2 regions of the Sphingomonas sp. JUb134 genome follow, and region 1 is predicted to be linked to the other one. Evidence: predicted binding sites of a transcription regulator. Region 1 holds the regulator's gene; the other holds the start of a gene.

What was found. Region 1 encodes LexA, which represses DNA repair genes until DNA is damaged. Its sites were predicted from a motif close to GTTCCNCNCTTGTTCT; they were not measured.
Region 2: a site for LexA is predicted at 4,613-4,628, ahead of EDF69_RS11670 (ATP-dependent helicase). Genes of this name have one in related genera too.

What each region holds. Positions count from the first base shown of each region.
Region 1 is NZ_SLYP02000001.1:1,742,530-1,750,027, reverse strand. It holds gene EDF69_RS08355 (molybdopterin-binding protein) at 1-1,112, shown strand, start outside; gene lexA (transcriptional repressor LexA) at 1,167-1,841, shown strand; gene EDF69_RS08345 (ComEC/Rec2 family competence protein) at 2,238-4,424, opposite strand; gene gltX (glutamate--tRNA ligase) at 4,465-5,910, shown strand; gene EDF69_RS08335 (citrate synthase) at 5,929-7,212, shown strand; gene EDF69_RS08330 (hypothetical protein) at 7,212-7,415, shown strand.
Region 2 is NZ_SLYP02000001.1:2,519,977-2,527,474, forward strand. It holds gene EDF69_RS11645 (AmpG family muropeptide MFS transporter) at 1-93, opposite strand, end outside; gene EDF69_RS11650 (response regulator) at 360-791, opposite strand; gene EDF69_RS11655 (pseudouridine synthase) at 915-2,516, shown strand; gene rsmD (16S rRNA (guanine(966)-N(2))-methyltransferase RsmD) at 2,516-3,079, shown strand; gene EDF69_RS11665 (MFS transporter) at 3,033-4,322, opposite strand; gene EDF69_RS11670 (ATP-dependent helicase) at 4,632-6,917, shown strand; gene EDF69_RS11675 (glucan biosynthesis protein) at 7,061-7,498, shown strand, end outside.

The DNA.
Region 1 (7,498 bases):
AGACGGTGCCGATCCGCGACGCCATCGGCCGCTGGGCAGCCGACGACCTGCCGGCGCTGCGCACTCAGCCCGAGCGCGCGCTGTCGTCGATGGACGGCTACGCGATCCGCTTCGACGACCTGCCGGGACCGTGGGAGGTCATCGGCGAGTCCGCTGCGGGGCGTCCGTTCGGCGGCCGCGTCGACCGGGGCCAGGCAACGCGCATCTTCACGGGGGCCGCGTTGCCCGAGGGCGCCGACACGGTGCTCGTGCAGGAAGAGGCAGCGCGCGACGGCGCCCGTCTGATGCTCGCGGGCGAAGGGCCGCCGCGGCGCGGCAGCAGCGTGCGTGCGGCCGGGCTGGATTTCACCGCGGGCGAGCGGCTGCTGTCGGCAGGTGCGGCGATCACGCCGGCTGCGGCAGCGCTGCTGGCGGTCGGCGGACACGGCATGGTTCCCGTCCGGCGCCGGGTGCGGGTGGCGATCGCGGCCACGGGGGACGAACTCGTGCCGCCGGGTTCACCCCCCGACGCCGGGCTTCCGGAGTCCAACGGCGTGCTGCTGGCGGGCCTGCTCGGGGGGCTGCCCGTCGAACGAATCGACCTGGGAATCCTGCCGGACGACCTCTCCGCACTCACGGCCGCCTTCGCCGGGGTGGATGCCGATGTGCTGGTGACGACGGGGGGCGCCTCGGTCGGCGACCATGATCTGGTGCGGCCGGCACTGGAGGCGGCAGGCGCGCGGATCGACTTCTGGCGCATCGCGATGCGGCCGGGCAAGCCGATGATGGCGGGCAGGCTCGGCGACGCCGTCGTGCTGGGGTTGCCGGGCAATCCGGTGTCCGCGTTCGTGACGGCAACGCTGTTCCTGCTGCCGCTGGTGCGCACGCTCGCAGGCGCGGCCGATCCGCTGTCGCGGCGGCGCATGGTGCCGCTCGGCGCGCCGCTGGCCGCGAACGACCGGAGGGCCGACCACCTGCGCGCGGAGCTGCGCGACGGGGTGGCTTTTCCCGCCCCCGCGCAGGACAGCTCCATGCTGCGCACGCTCGCCCGGGCCGACTGCCTGATCGTGCGTCCTCCCCATGCGGCCGCGGCAAACGCGGGCGACTCGGTGGAAATCCTGGATATCGGTTGACAGGGGGCGGCTCCGTTTCCTAAAGGTTCCATATCTGTTCCGACGGAGGACCGCATGCTCACGCGCAAGCAGCACGAGCTGATCTGCTTCATCGACGACCGGTTGAAGGAAACCGGCGTGTCCCCCTCGTTCGAGGAGATGAAGGAAGCGCTCGACCTCAAGTCGAAGTCGGGCGTGCATCGCCTGATCAGCGCGCTGGAGGAACGCCAGTTCATCCGCCGTCTGCCGAACCGCGCCCGCGCGCTGGAAGTGCTGCGGATGCCGGACCGGCCCGAGGCGGCCAAGAAAGCGCCGGCCAAGACGGCGCCCGCCCGAAGCGCGCCGGTCGCGCCGCCCGCTCCCGCCAACGACGTCATCGAGATCCCGCTGCACGGCCGCATCGCCGCCGGCGTCCCGATCGAGGCAATGGAAGGCCAGCAGATGCTGCCGGTGCCGGCCGCGCTGCTGGGCTCGGGCGAGCATTACGCCCTGGAGGTCGCGGGCGACTCGATGGTCGAGGCCGGCATTCTCGACGGCGACTATGCCTTGGTTCGCCGCACCGACGCGGCGCGCGACGGCGAGATCGTGGTCGCGCTGATCGACGAGAACGAGGCGACGCTGAAGTATTTCCGCCGCGAAGGCGCGATGATCCGCCTCGACCCGGCCAACCGCAGCTATGATCCGCAGCGTTATCGCCCGGATCAGGTGCGGGTGCAGGGGAAGCTTGCAGGGCTGCTGCGCCGCTACTGAGGCGGAAGCTGGGCCCCTCCTATAGCCGGGTGGCGGCCACTGACCCGCGAGACCCGGCTCATGTCCGTCTTCATTGCGCGTGTGGGCGAAGGGATGCGGGCTCTGCAAAGAGCCACAGCCTGCGGCTCGTGGGAGTTCGCTCCGCGAGGGAGGTGGCCCGGCGCACATCATCCTGCCCCGCGGAGGCAGGACCCTCGCCATCGGAGCAGAGGTACGGATACGCCGAGTCCCTGCGTAGGCGGCGGTCCGGGTCCAAGCAGGACAACGACGTGCAGCACCCCAACCTGGGCTTCTGCCTCCGCAGGAGCATGCGTGGCGGGTGCCGTGGGAGAGGCTAGCAACCCCGGCCTTTGTCAGAATGACGAGGCGGAGGTGGATAGCTGGCGCGGTGCGGCGTCAGGGAGACGGGTGGTCCCGGCCGCTCCTTCTGCGCCGCGGCCAGCGATCCGCCACGGGCGCCGTCGTCGGCGGGGTGATCCACGGGTGCTGATCCCCGGGCGCTCGAACGCGGCGCGCCTCGGGCGGATCGAAGCGGATGGCGACGCCGCCCGTTTGGGCGAGCACCGGTCTGTCGAGCCGCAGCCAACGCGGGGTGCAACCACGCGGGAGGCGGCGTTCGCTGACGACGATGTCGGCGTCGCGGCATGCGGCGATCAGGTCGCGCACCGGAAGCAGGTAGCCGCTGCGGGTGGCGACGACGCGCCAGACGCGATCGCGGGCAGCAACATCGACGACGCAGACGTCGGCGGTGCAGCGGGCGTTAGGCTGCTCGGCGAGCGGGGGCAGCTCGCCCTCGACACCGCCCCCTTCCCCTAGGGTGTCCCGCACATAGTCGCCTGCCCGGTCGCGGAGGATCGCCATGCCCCCCTCGGGCCTGCGGATGGCGAGGTGCCGTCCGTCGCTGGTGACGAGCAGGTCCGGCGCGGGCGTCGCGAGCGCCCACAGTGCCCCGGCCGCGAACGGCGCCAGCCCCAGCAGCCGCGTGCGGGTACGCCACAGCGCCAGCCATAACCCGCCTGCCACCATCAGCCCGAACGCCCCGCCCGGCATAGACGGCAGTGCCGCGACGGAGCCCGGGGCGGCTGCGACCGTCTGCGCGATCCACAGCAGCAGCGACAGGGCGCGCTCTACCACCCACCAGGCCGGCGCCCCGAGGCCGAGGAGATCGAGCAGCAATGCCAGCGCCTCCGCCGGCATGACGACAAAGGTGGTGAGCGGAATCGCGACGATGTTGGCGAGCGCCCCGTAAAGCCCGGCCTTGTGGAAGTGGAACAGTCCGATCGGCATCAGCACCGCCTCCACGGCAATGCCGGTCAGCAGCAGCGAGCCGAGCCCGCGCAGAAGCCGGCGCGGCAGACCTTCGTCGCGCGCCTGGAACCAGCCGCGAACCCGCGGGTGTTCGTGGAGCGCGACGATCGCGGTGACGGCGGCGAAGCTCAGCTGGAAGCTGGGACCGGCGAGCGACTCTGGAAGCAGCAACAGCACCAGAAAGGCCCCGGTCGCGACCAGCCGCAAGGTGATCGCCTCGCGCCCCATCGCGAGCGCCGCCAGCACCAGCAGCGCGGCGACGCAGGAGCGGATGGTCGGCACTTCGGCCCCCGACAGCCAGGTATAGCCGATCGCCGCCAGCGCCGCGCCCGAGGCCGCCACCAGCGGCAGGCGCACCCGCAAGGCGAGCGCCGGCACCAGCGCGAGCACGCGGAGCAACAGCAACATGGTCGCGCCGACCACGGCCGTCACGTGCAGGCCGCTGATCGACAGCAGGTGGGCGAGGCCCGCGCGGCGCATCGCCTCGTCCGCGTCCTCGCCGATGGCGCCCCGGTCTCCGGTCACCAGCGCGGCCGCGACTCCGCCCTCGCTGCCGGGCACCTGCTGCTGGATGTGGGCGGTCAGGCGGTTGCGCAGCCCGGCGCCGGGGGTGACCGCCGGCGTCACCACCTCCATCGGCGCGAAGCCGCGGCCCGTCGCGCCGACGCGGTCGAACCACGCCACGCGGGTGAAGTCATAGGCGCCGGGTACGGCAGGCGGCGGCGGGGGCACGAGTCGGGCACGCAGCCGCAACACGGCGCCGGAGCCTGCGCCGGCCGGCAGCGCATCCTGCGGCACGTTGACCCGCACGATCGGCGGCAGCGTGGGCATGTCGACCGGCGCGAGCCGCAGCCGCACCAGCTCGCGCGCAGGCAGGGGCTCCACCCGCTCTACCCGCGCGGTGAAGGCGAAGACGCCGGGCCGCGCCAGCACCGGCGCCGCAACGCGCTCGGCACGCCACCACACCAGCGCGCAGCCGAGCGCGGCGAGCAGCCCGGCACCCGCGACGATCCGCCCGAGCCGCCCGGCCGGCGGAAAGACGATGCCCGCGGCCCCGACTCCAAGCGCGCCGAGCAGGAACGCCATCCACGAGGAAACGTTGGGCAGCACGAACCAGGCGGCGATGCCCGTGCCGAGTGCCACGGGGATCCACAGCGGCAACTGGTCCCGCTCGGCTTCAAGCCACCGCTCGACCACATGCAAAAAATACACCCGCCGGTTGATTTGAAGCCTCGGAGGGGCCGTGCTAGGGGCGGGCGCGGCTGATGTGGCCATGATTGTTCGAGCTTGGGAGCAGGCGCAGTTGCGCGCAAGTATGGATACCGGAACCTCGCCTGAAGGCGCAGTCGTCACGCGCTTCGCCCCCTCCCCCACGGGGTTCCTGCATATCGGCGGCGCGCGCACCGCGTTGTTCAACTGGCTCTATGCCCGCCACCATGGCGGCAGGTTCCTGCTCCGGATCGAGGATACCGACCGCGCCCGCTCGACCGAGCCGGCGATCGAGGCGATCCTGGACGGCATGCGCTGGCTGGGCCTCGACTGGGACGGCGACGCCGTGTTCCAGTTCTCGCGCGCCGACCGCCATGCCGAAGTCGCGCACCAGCTGCTCGCCGCCGGCCATGCCTACAAATGCTACGCCACCGCCGAGGAACTGACGGCGCTGCGCGAGCAGCAGCGGGCCGAGGGCAAGCCGATCCGCTACGACGGCCGCTGGCGCGACTGCGATCCCGCCACCGCACCGGAAGGCGCGCCCTATGTGGTGCGGCTGAAGGCGCCGAAGGACGGCGCGGTCACGATCCCGGACCGGGTGCAGGGCGACGTCACCGTCGCCAATGCCGAGCTCGACGACTTCGTGCTGCTGCGCTCCGACGGCACCCCCACCTACATGCTGGCGGTGGTGGTCGACGACCATGACATGGGCGTGACCCATGTGATCCGCGGCGACGACCATCTCAACAACGCGTTCCGGCAGCTGGCGCTGATCCGCGCGATGGACGCCGTCGAGGGTGGCTGGCCGGACCCGGTCTATGCGCACGTCCCGCTGATCCACGGGGCGGACGGCGCCAAGCTTTCCAAGCGCCACGGCGCGCTGGGTGTCGACGCCTATCGCGATGAACTCGGCATCCTGCCCGAAGCGCTCAACAACTATCTGCTGCGCTTGGGCTGGGGCCATGGCGACGAGGAGATCATCAGCCGCGATCGCGCGGTGGAGGTGTTCGATCTCGCCGGCGTCGGCCGCTCGCCCGCGCGCTTCGATCTCAAGAAGCTCGCGCACGTCAACGGCCACTATATTCGCGAGGCGGACGACGCTCGACTCGCCGATCTCGTCGCGGCGCGCCTGCCGCAGGCTCCGGACGCAGCGGGGCTCGATCTGCTGCGCCGCGCCATGCCGGCGCTGAAGCCGCGCGCGGCCGATCTCAACGAACTCGCAGACAACACCGCCTTCCTGTTCGCCACTCGCCCGCTGCCGATCGAGGAGTCGGCGGCGCCCCTGTTGGCCGGCGATGCGCCCGCGCTGCTTTCGCAGCTGCACACGGCGCTTGACGCGGTCGAGCGGTGGGATACGGAGACGACAGAACATGCGGTACGCAGCGTGGCGGACGCAGCCGGAGTGAAGCTGGGTGCAGTCGCACAGCCGCTTCGCGCCGCACTGACCGGTCGCCGCACCTCGCCGGGCATCTTCGACGTTCTCGAACTGCTCGGCCGCGAGGAAAGCCTCGGCCGCATCGCCGACCAGATGGCCGTTCCGGCCAACCACTGAACGAAAGGACGACACCCGATGAGCGAGACCGCCAAGTTGCAGGTAGCGGGCAAGGACGGTGACTATCCGGTGCTCTCGGGCACGGTCGGACCGGACGTCATCGACATCCGCAAGCTCTATGCGCAGACCGGCGCCTTCACCTACGATCCCGGCTTCACCTCGACCGCGAGCTGCGAGTCGGGCCTGACCTATATCGACGGCGATCAGGGCGTGCTGCTGCACCGCGGCTACCCGATTGACCAGCTCGCCGAAAAGTCGAGCTTCATGGAAGTCAGCTACCTGCTGCTGAACGGCGAGCTGCCGAACCAGGGCGAGCTGGACAAGTTCACCAACACCATCACGCGCCACACCATGGTGCATGAGCAGCTGGCGAACTTCTATCGTGGCTTCCGTCGCGATGCCCACCCGATGGCGATCCTGTGCGGCGTCGTCGGCGCGCTTTCCGCCTTCTACCACGACTCGACCGACATCACGGATCCGGTGCAGCGGCAGATCGCCAGCCACCGCCTGATCGCCAAGATGCCGACGATCGCGGCGATGGCGTACAAGTACTCGGTGGGCCAGCCGTTCCTCTATCCGGACAACAAGCTGTCCTACACGGGCAACTTCCTGCGCATGACCTTCGGCGTGCCGGCCGAGGAGTATGAGGTCGATCCGGTCATCGAATCGGCGATGGACAAGATCTTCATCCTCCACGCCGATCACGAGCAGAACGCTTCGACCTCGACCGTGCGTCTCGCCGGTTCGTCGGGCGCCAACCCGTTCGCGTGCATCGCGGCCGGTATCGCCTGCCTGTGGGGCCCGGCACATGGCGGCGCCAACGAGGCGGCGCTCAACATGCTGCGCGAGATCGGCACCCCGGATCGCATCCCCGAGTACATCGCGCGTGCAAAGAACAAGGACGATCCGTTCCGCCTGATGGGCTTCGGCCATCGCGTCTACAAGAACTTCGACCCGCGCGCGAAGGTGCTGTCGAAGGCCGCGACCGAGGTGCTGGACAAGCTCGGCATCAACGATCCGGTGCTGGATACCGCCCGCGAGCTCGAGCAGATCGCGCTCAAGGACCAGTATTTCATCGACAAGAAGCTCTACCCGAACGTGGACTTCTATTCGGGCGTGATCCTGTCGGCGATCGGCTTCCCGACCGAGATGTTCACCGTGCTCTTCGCGCTCGCCCGCACCGTCGGCTGGGTCGCGCAGTGGAACGAGATGATCTCGGATCCCGCGCAGAAGATCGGTCGTCCGCGTCAGCTCTACACGGGCCCGACGCAGCGCGACTATGTCGAGATCGGCCAGCGCTGATGCGCGTGTCCCGACGATTGCTGATGATCGCCGGCGCGGTCGCGGCGATCGTCGGGCTGTTCTGGATCGGCCAGGGGGTGGGCATCATCCGCTGGCCGGCCTCCAGCTTCATGATCGACCAATATGACTGGGTGCTCACCGGCACCGTCACCGCCGTCGCAGGGCTGGTCGCGATCCTGATCGCACGACGGATGCGCGGCTAACGACTCCGCCGCCAGGCAGCCTCTCTTCCGGGGTCCTGCCGTTCCCAGGAGCGCCCGGCCCATAGCGCCGCGACCCGATGCAC
Region 2 (7,498 bases), 780 kb from region 1:
CAGGAAGGCGACCAGCGGCTTTGGCCGCACATAGGGCGCCATCGCTGCCACGCGGCGCCTGCCCCCGTTGCGCTCGCCGGCGACCTCAACCATTGCACTTCCCTCGAAACGCCGCCCCGGCAGCAAACCGCGCGCACCCTAGCGCGGTCGCGTCGCATTTGAAGGGGCGCATGTCGGCCTGCCGCAAATCCCCCTCATTCGGCTGGGGTTCATCTCCAGGGAGTGATAGAAGAAGGGTCGACGACGAGGCTCCGGACGGAGCGTCGGTACGTCACCCGTCGTCCCGCGTGTCTTACGGACAGCAACCATGCACGCGGGACGTCGGGACTATCGCCGGACCGACCCTCCAGCGAACATGCTCAAGCGAGCTTCGCGAAGAGGCTGAAACTGGTCGGCAGCTTGCGCGGGGTCTTGCCGTCCAGCAGCGTTTCCAGCGCCTCGATCGCGGCGAGGAGGTCGCGCTGGGGATAGGGCTTGGCAAGGCAGCCGACCGCGAGTTCGCGCGCCCCCTCCGGGCAGGCGCCCGTCACGAACATCACGGGGATGCCGCGCTGGCGGGCCGCGCGCGCGACATCGATGCCGCTGCCGTCGCTCAGCGACACGTCCACCAGCACCAGGTCGATCGGGGCATCACTGTTCACCGCGGCGAGGCCTTCGCTCACCAGATCGGTAGTGGCGACGATCTCGAATCCCGAATCCGCCAGAAGATGTTCGGCGTCGAATGCGACCAACGGCTCATCCTCCACCACCAGGATGCGCTGGATCCGCCGCTTCTTCTTGCCAAACAACATCCGCCGCTCGCTTCCCTCTCTTCGGGGTCTGCCCTATAGCGTAGAAACACCCGAACCGATCGAACGATCACCGCCGCCGCACGATTTCGTCGCGCAGGCGTAACAGGATAGCATTTCCCCATCGTGTCGACGTCCAAGACCAATGAACCGCAGCGAATCGCAAAGCTGCTCGCCCGCGCCGGGGTTGCCTCGCGCCGCGACGTCGAACGGCTGATCGAGGCGCGCCGCGTCGCGCTCGACGGCGTGCCGATCGAGACGCCTGCGACGCTGCTCACCTCGCTGCGCGGCATCACCGTGGATGGCGAGCCGGTGCAGGCCGCCGCCCCGACCCGGCTATTCCGCTATCACAAACCCGCGGGCGTGCTGACCGCCGCGCGCGACCCGCACGGCCGCCAGACGATCTATGACCGCATGCCCGGCGACCTGCCGCGGCTGATGCCGGTCGGCCGGCTCGACCTCAACACCGAGGGGCTGCTGCTGCTGACCACCGACGGCGAGTTGAAGCGCCAGCTGGAACTGCCGGCCACCGGTGTCGAGCGCACCTATCGCGCGCGTGCCTATGGCGACGTGAGCCAGGCGCAGCTGGAAGAGCTGATGCTGGGCGTCGAGATCGAGGGCGTCCGCTACGGCCCGATCAACGCCAACATGGAGCGGCGGACCGGCACCAACGTCTGGATCGAAATGACCCTGACCGAGGGCAAGAACCGCGAAGTGCGGCGCGTGCTCGAGTATCTGGGCCTCCAGGTCTCGCGCCTGATCCGCACCCGATATGGCCCGTTCTATCTGGAGGACATGCCGATCGCGTCGGTGGACGAGATCCGCCAGCACGACCTGGTCGCATTCCGCAAGACGCTGAAGGACCGGCCCACCAGCAAGCCCGCGCCCGAGGGCGCCGATCCGGCGGCGCTGAAACAGTGGCGCCGCGAGCCGTCGCGCGATCGCACGGCGCCGCGACCGCGTCCTTCGCCGGTACCCTATGGCGAGCGGGTCGCGCGCGAGGTGCAGCCGCACCCGCAGGCGTTCCGCCGCAGCCGACCGGCGGACGAAGACACGGGCGAGGCGCCGCGCGGGAGTGGCTTCGGCAAGCGCACCGCCGAACGCGGCCCGCGTCGCAAGGACGGTCTCGCCGGCCGCCGCGACGAGGCGGGCGCACCGCGCAGCCCGCGGGGCCAGCGCGCAGCGGCCTTTGCCGACCGCACGGGCCGCAAGCCGGCCGCCGAGCGGGCGGAGCGCCCCGCCGAGGCGGGACGTGGCGACAAGCCCCGCCGTACGCTGTCGGCAGCCTTTGGTGGCGAACGTCCGGCGCGCGAGGATCGACGTCCGCCGCGTGGCGAACGCCCCGAGCGGACGGAGCGTCCCCAGCGAGGCGAGCGTCCGCAGCGCGCGGATGGACCGCGCAGTGCATTCGGGAAGCGGAGGTCCGGGGACTATGGCGCTGCCGCACCCCGCGGTGATGCCCCTCGCGGCCCCCGCGGCGAAGGTCCACGCACGGCCCGCCCCGAGGGGGCGCGGCCGCCGCGTGGCGACGGGCCGCGCTCTGGCTATGGCGCGGGTGCGCCGCGGGGCGATGGCCCGCGCGCTCCTCGCGGAGAGGGACCGCGTTCGCCGCGGGGTGACGCTCCACGCTCGCCGCGCGGTGACGCATCGCGTCCGCCGCGGGGTGATGGTCCCGCTCGTCCGCCGCGGGGCGGACGGCCCGGCGGTCCTCCGAAGGGTCGCCGCTGATGCGCATCATTTCCGGCCAGTGGCGCGGGCGGCCGATCGCCGCACCCAAGGGTGAGGCGACGCGCCCGACCGCGGATCGCACGCGCGAGGCGCTGTTTTCCATGCTGGCGAGCCGGGTCGGCAGCTTCGAGGGGCTGGCGGTCGCGGACCTGTTCGCGGGCTCGGGCGCGCTCGGGCTCGAGGCGTTGTCGCGCGGCGCGGCGTCGTGCCTGTTCGTGGAACAGGACCGCCACGCGCTCGACGCGCTGCGCGCCAATGTCGAGAAGCTCGGCGCCCGGGGCGCGCAGGTGCGGGCGCAGTCGGTGCTGGCGCTGGGGCCGACCGCGACGCCGCTCGACCTGGTGATGATGGACCCGCTCTATGCGAGCGGGGCCGGCTGGGTGGCGGCCGACAAGCTCGCGCGGCTCGGCTGGATCGGACCGGCGACCTGGGTGAGCGTCGAAACCGGGCGCACCGAGGATGCCGATGCCGCCGGCTTTGTGATCGATGCCGAGCGCGTCTACGGCAAGGCCAAGCTCACTTTGCTGCGCCGCGCGGAACCAGCCACAGACCCCCAAGACTGAACAGTCCGGCGACGGCGAGGTAAAGCCCCACCGGGGTGAGCCCGCCCGCCTGGGCGAAGGCCTCGGCCGCCATGGGCGTGACCGCGCCGCCGATCACGCCGCCGACGTTGAACGCCATCGACGCGCCGGTGTAGCGCACGCGCGGCGGGAACAGGCCCGGCAGCCAGGCGCCGAGCGGCCCATAGACGAAGCCCATCGCGAACAGCGCGATCGCCAGCCACGCCGTCACCGCCGCGACGGTGCCGCCGCCCATCAGCGGCTGCATTAGCAGGCCGGCGATCACCACGCCGCCGCAGCCGAAGGCGAGCACGCGACCGGTGGTGCTGCGATCCGCCCACCAGCCGGCGAGCGCAATGCCGGCGGCCATGAACAGGATCGCGAACAGCTGCATCGAGAGGAAGGTCTCGCGCGGGAAGCCAAGGCGGGTGGTGCCGTGGCCGAGCGCGAACGCGGTGGCGATATAGTAGAGCGCGAAGCAGGCGACCGCCCCGAAGGTGCCGGCGAACGTCCCGCGCAGGTGACTGCGGAAGAGTTCGGCGAGCGGCACGGAGGCGGGTGCCTCGTGTTCCAGGGCGGCGCGGAACTCGGCGGTCTCGGTGAGCTTCAGGCGCACCCACAGGCCGAGACCGACCAGCAGCGCGCTGGCGAGGAACGGCAGCCGCCAGCCCCAGCTGCGGAAGGCCGCCTCGTCGAGGCCGAGCCCGAGCAGCAGGAACAGGCCGTTGGCGGCGAGGAACCCGACCGGTGCGCCCAGCTGCGGCACTGATCCGAAGCGGCCGGCCCAGCCCTTGGGCGCATTCTCCACCGCCAGCAGCGCCGCCCCGCCCCACTCGCCGCCGAGGCCGAGCCCCTGGGCGAAGCGCAGCAGGCACAGCAGGAACGGCGCGAGCAGGCCGACCTGGCCATAGGTGGGCAGAAACGCGATCGCGAGGGTCGAGCCGCCCATCAGCATCAGCGACGCGACCAGCGTCGACTTGCGGCCCATCCGGTCGCCGAAATGGCCGAACAACGCTGCTCCGAGCGGGCGGGCGAGGAACGCGAGGCCGAGGCTGGCGTAGCTCAGCATCAGTCGCGCCGACTCCGACTCGGCCGGGAAGAACAGCGTGGGGAACACCAGCGCCGCGGCAGTTGCGTAGATGTAGAAATCGTAGAATTCGACGGAGGTCCCCACCAGGCTTGCAAGCAGGATGCGGCGGCTGGACGGGCCGCCCCCGGCAGGCAAAACGGCGGCCGGGATCGGCATCGCGGCGGACGAATGGCTGGTCATGAGCGCTGGTTGGCGGGCGCGTTGCGCAAGGTCAACCTAGCCGCGCATCTTTGTTGCAGATGATAACGCCGCAGCGTAGCATCGTTACGCACCCTATCTCGTGCTCCTGCGAAGGCAGGAGCCCACGGTTCCGAGCGTGACAGGTCGTTGTTCTGCTTGGCCCTGGATCCCTGCTTTCGCAGGGATACGGCAGCTGCCGGGGCGGCTATTGCCTCAACCTCCAGCGCGAGGAATGCCATGGTTCAAGCCTTGCCCCGGCAGGCTTCGTTCCCTAGCTGTTCGCGCATGACCGTGCCGCAGACGCCCCCCTCGCCCCAGGACCCGCCGTATCTGCGGGGCCTCAACGACCCGCAGCGCGAGGCGGTGCTGACGAGCGAAGGTCCGGTGCTGGTGCTGGCCGGCGCGGGCACGGGCAAGACCGCGGCGCTGACGGCGCGGCTGGCGCACCTCCTCTATACGCGCAAGGCATGGCCGTCGGAGATCCTGTCGGTCACCTTCACCAACAAGGCCGCGCGCGAGATGCGCGAGCGCGTCGGGCGGCTGGTCGGCGATGCGGTGGAGGGCATGCCGTGGCTCGGGACCTTCCACGCGATCGGCGCGAAGATGCTGCGCCGCCATGCCGAGCTGGTGGGGCTGCAGTCGAACTTCACCATTCTCGACACCGACGACCAGCTGCGGCTGATGAAGCAGCTGATCGTGGCGGCGAACCTCGACGAGAAGCGGTTTCCCGCGCGCCAGCTCGCCGGCGTGATCGACAGCTGGAAGAACAAGGGGATGACCCCCGCCGACGTCGACGCGGGCGAGAGCGAGCGTTTCGCCAACGGTCGCGGCGGCGAGCTGTACCAGCAGTATCAGGACCGCCTGAAAGCGGTGAACGCCTGCGACTTCGGCGACCTGCTGCTGCACGTGCTGACCATCCTGCGCACCCATCGCGACGTGTTGGAGCAGTATCAGCAGCGCTTCCGCTACATCATGGTGGACGAGTACCAGGACACCAACTCGGTTCAGTATCTGTGGCTGCGGCTGCTGGCGCAGGAGCGCAAGAATATCTGCTGCGTCGGCGACGACGACCAGTCGATCTATTCCTGGCGCGGCGCGCAGGTGGAGAACATCCTGCGCTTCGAACGCGACTTCCCGGGTGCTAAGGTGATCCGGCTGGAGCAGAATTACCGCTCCACCCCGCACATCCTGGGCGCGGCCGGCGGCGTCATCGCCAACAACAGCGGCCGGCTGGGCAAGCAGCTGTGGACCGAGCTCGACGCGGGCGAGAAGGTGCGCGTGATCGGCGTCTGGGATGGCCCCGAGGAAGCGCGCCGCGTCGGCGAGGAGATGGAGGCGTGCCGCCGCGCGGGCAAATCCTATGACGAGATGGCGATCCTGGTTCGCGCCCAGCACCAGACCCGCGAGTTCGAAGACCGCTTCATCGCGATCGGCCTTCCCTATCGTATCGTCGGGGGCCAGCGCTTCTACGAGCGGATGGAGATCCGCGACGCCATCGCCTACCTGCGCGTCGTCAACCAGCCGGCCGACGACCTGGCGTTCGAGCGCATCGTCAACGTTCCCAAGCGCGGGCTGGGCGACAAGGCGGTAGCGACGGTGCACCGCTATGCGCGCGCGACCGGCAGCCCGCTGATGACGGCGGCGGCGCGCATCCTCGATACCGACGAGTTGACCGGCGCGGCGCGCAAGTCGCTCGGCCGCTTGGTCGGCGACATCGCCCGCTGGCGCGACATGGCGCGCGACCTGCCCCACCCCGAGCTCGCCCGCCAGCTGCTCGACGAGAGCGGCTATACGGCGATGTGGCAGGCGGAGAAGTCGGCCGAGGCGGCCGGGCGGCTGGAGAACCTCAACGAACTCGTCCGCGCGATGGAGGAGTATGACAGCCTGGGCGCGTTCCTGGAGCATGTCAGCCTGGTGATGGACAATGAAGGCGCAACCCAGGAGCCGCAGGTCACCATCATGACGATCCACGCCGCCAAGGGGCTGGAGTTCGACACGGTGTTCCTGGCCGGTTGGGAGGAAGGACTGTTTCCCTCGCAGCGTTCGCTCGACGAGGGCGGGCTCGCCAGCCTGGAGGAGGAACGCCGCCTCGCTTATGTCGCGATCACCCGCGCGCGACGGTTGGCGGTGATCCTGCATGCCGCCAACCGCCGCATCTATGGCCAGTGGACCTCCTCGCTCCCCAGCCGCTTCGTCGGCGAATTGCCGGCCGAGCATATCGACGCCGAGACCACCATGGCGGGCGGCGAGAGCCTGTGGCGGGCCAACTGGTCCGAGCGGGCCGATCCGTTCGCGGACGTCAGCCGCGGCACCGGTCGCGGGCCGGGCTGGCAGCGGGCGGCGAGCAGCGGATCGACCTTCACCCGCGACGCTCCCCGTGTGATCGAAAGCCGCGCGAGTGCGGTGAGCCTGGGCAACAAGGGCCGCAGCGACGTGAGCGTCGGCCTGCGCGTGTTCCACCAGAAGTTCGGATACGGCACGATCGCCGCGATCGAGGGCAACAAGCTGGAGATCGATTTCGAGACCGGCGGGCGCAAGCGCGTGCTCGACAGCTTCGTGACGATCGGCTGAGTGGGCGTGGCGGACGCGGCCTTGCTGTCGCTCCGCTTCTCTGCACGGCCGGCCGCGTTCGGGATTTGAACCCAAAGGCGTGCCCTTGCGTTCAGGCATCTGTTGCGCTGCAACAAATTGCCCGATCACGGCTTGGAGCCCGCATGCGATACCCGACCCGACGTGAGATCGTCGCCACTGCCGGCCTGGCAGCCCTTTTCGGCGGCCCGTTTGCCGCCATGGCGCGCAAGACGCAGAGCCCGGCCCAGCCCTTTTCCTGGGAGGCACTGCAGGAGCGCGCCGCGACCCTCGCGCGCCAGCCCTATCGCGCGCCCGAGCGCGTCGCGGCGGCCGCGGCGATCGACTATGACGCGGTCGGTTCGATCCGCTACCGGCCGGAAGAGACGCTGGCGGGCGGCATCCGCCTGTTCCCGCTCGGCCGCTATGCGCCGACCCCGGTCAAGATCAACATCGTCGAGAACGGCCAGGCGCACGCCGTCCCCTTCTCGCGTGACCTGTTCCAGGCGGTGTCCGGCCATGCGCCGCCGCTCGGCATCGCCGGCTTCCGCGCGATGGTGCCGGGCAAGGAGAGCGACTGGATG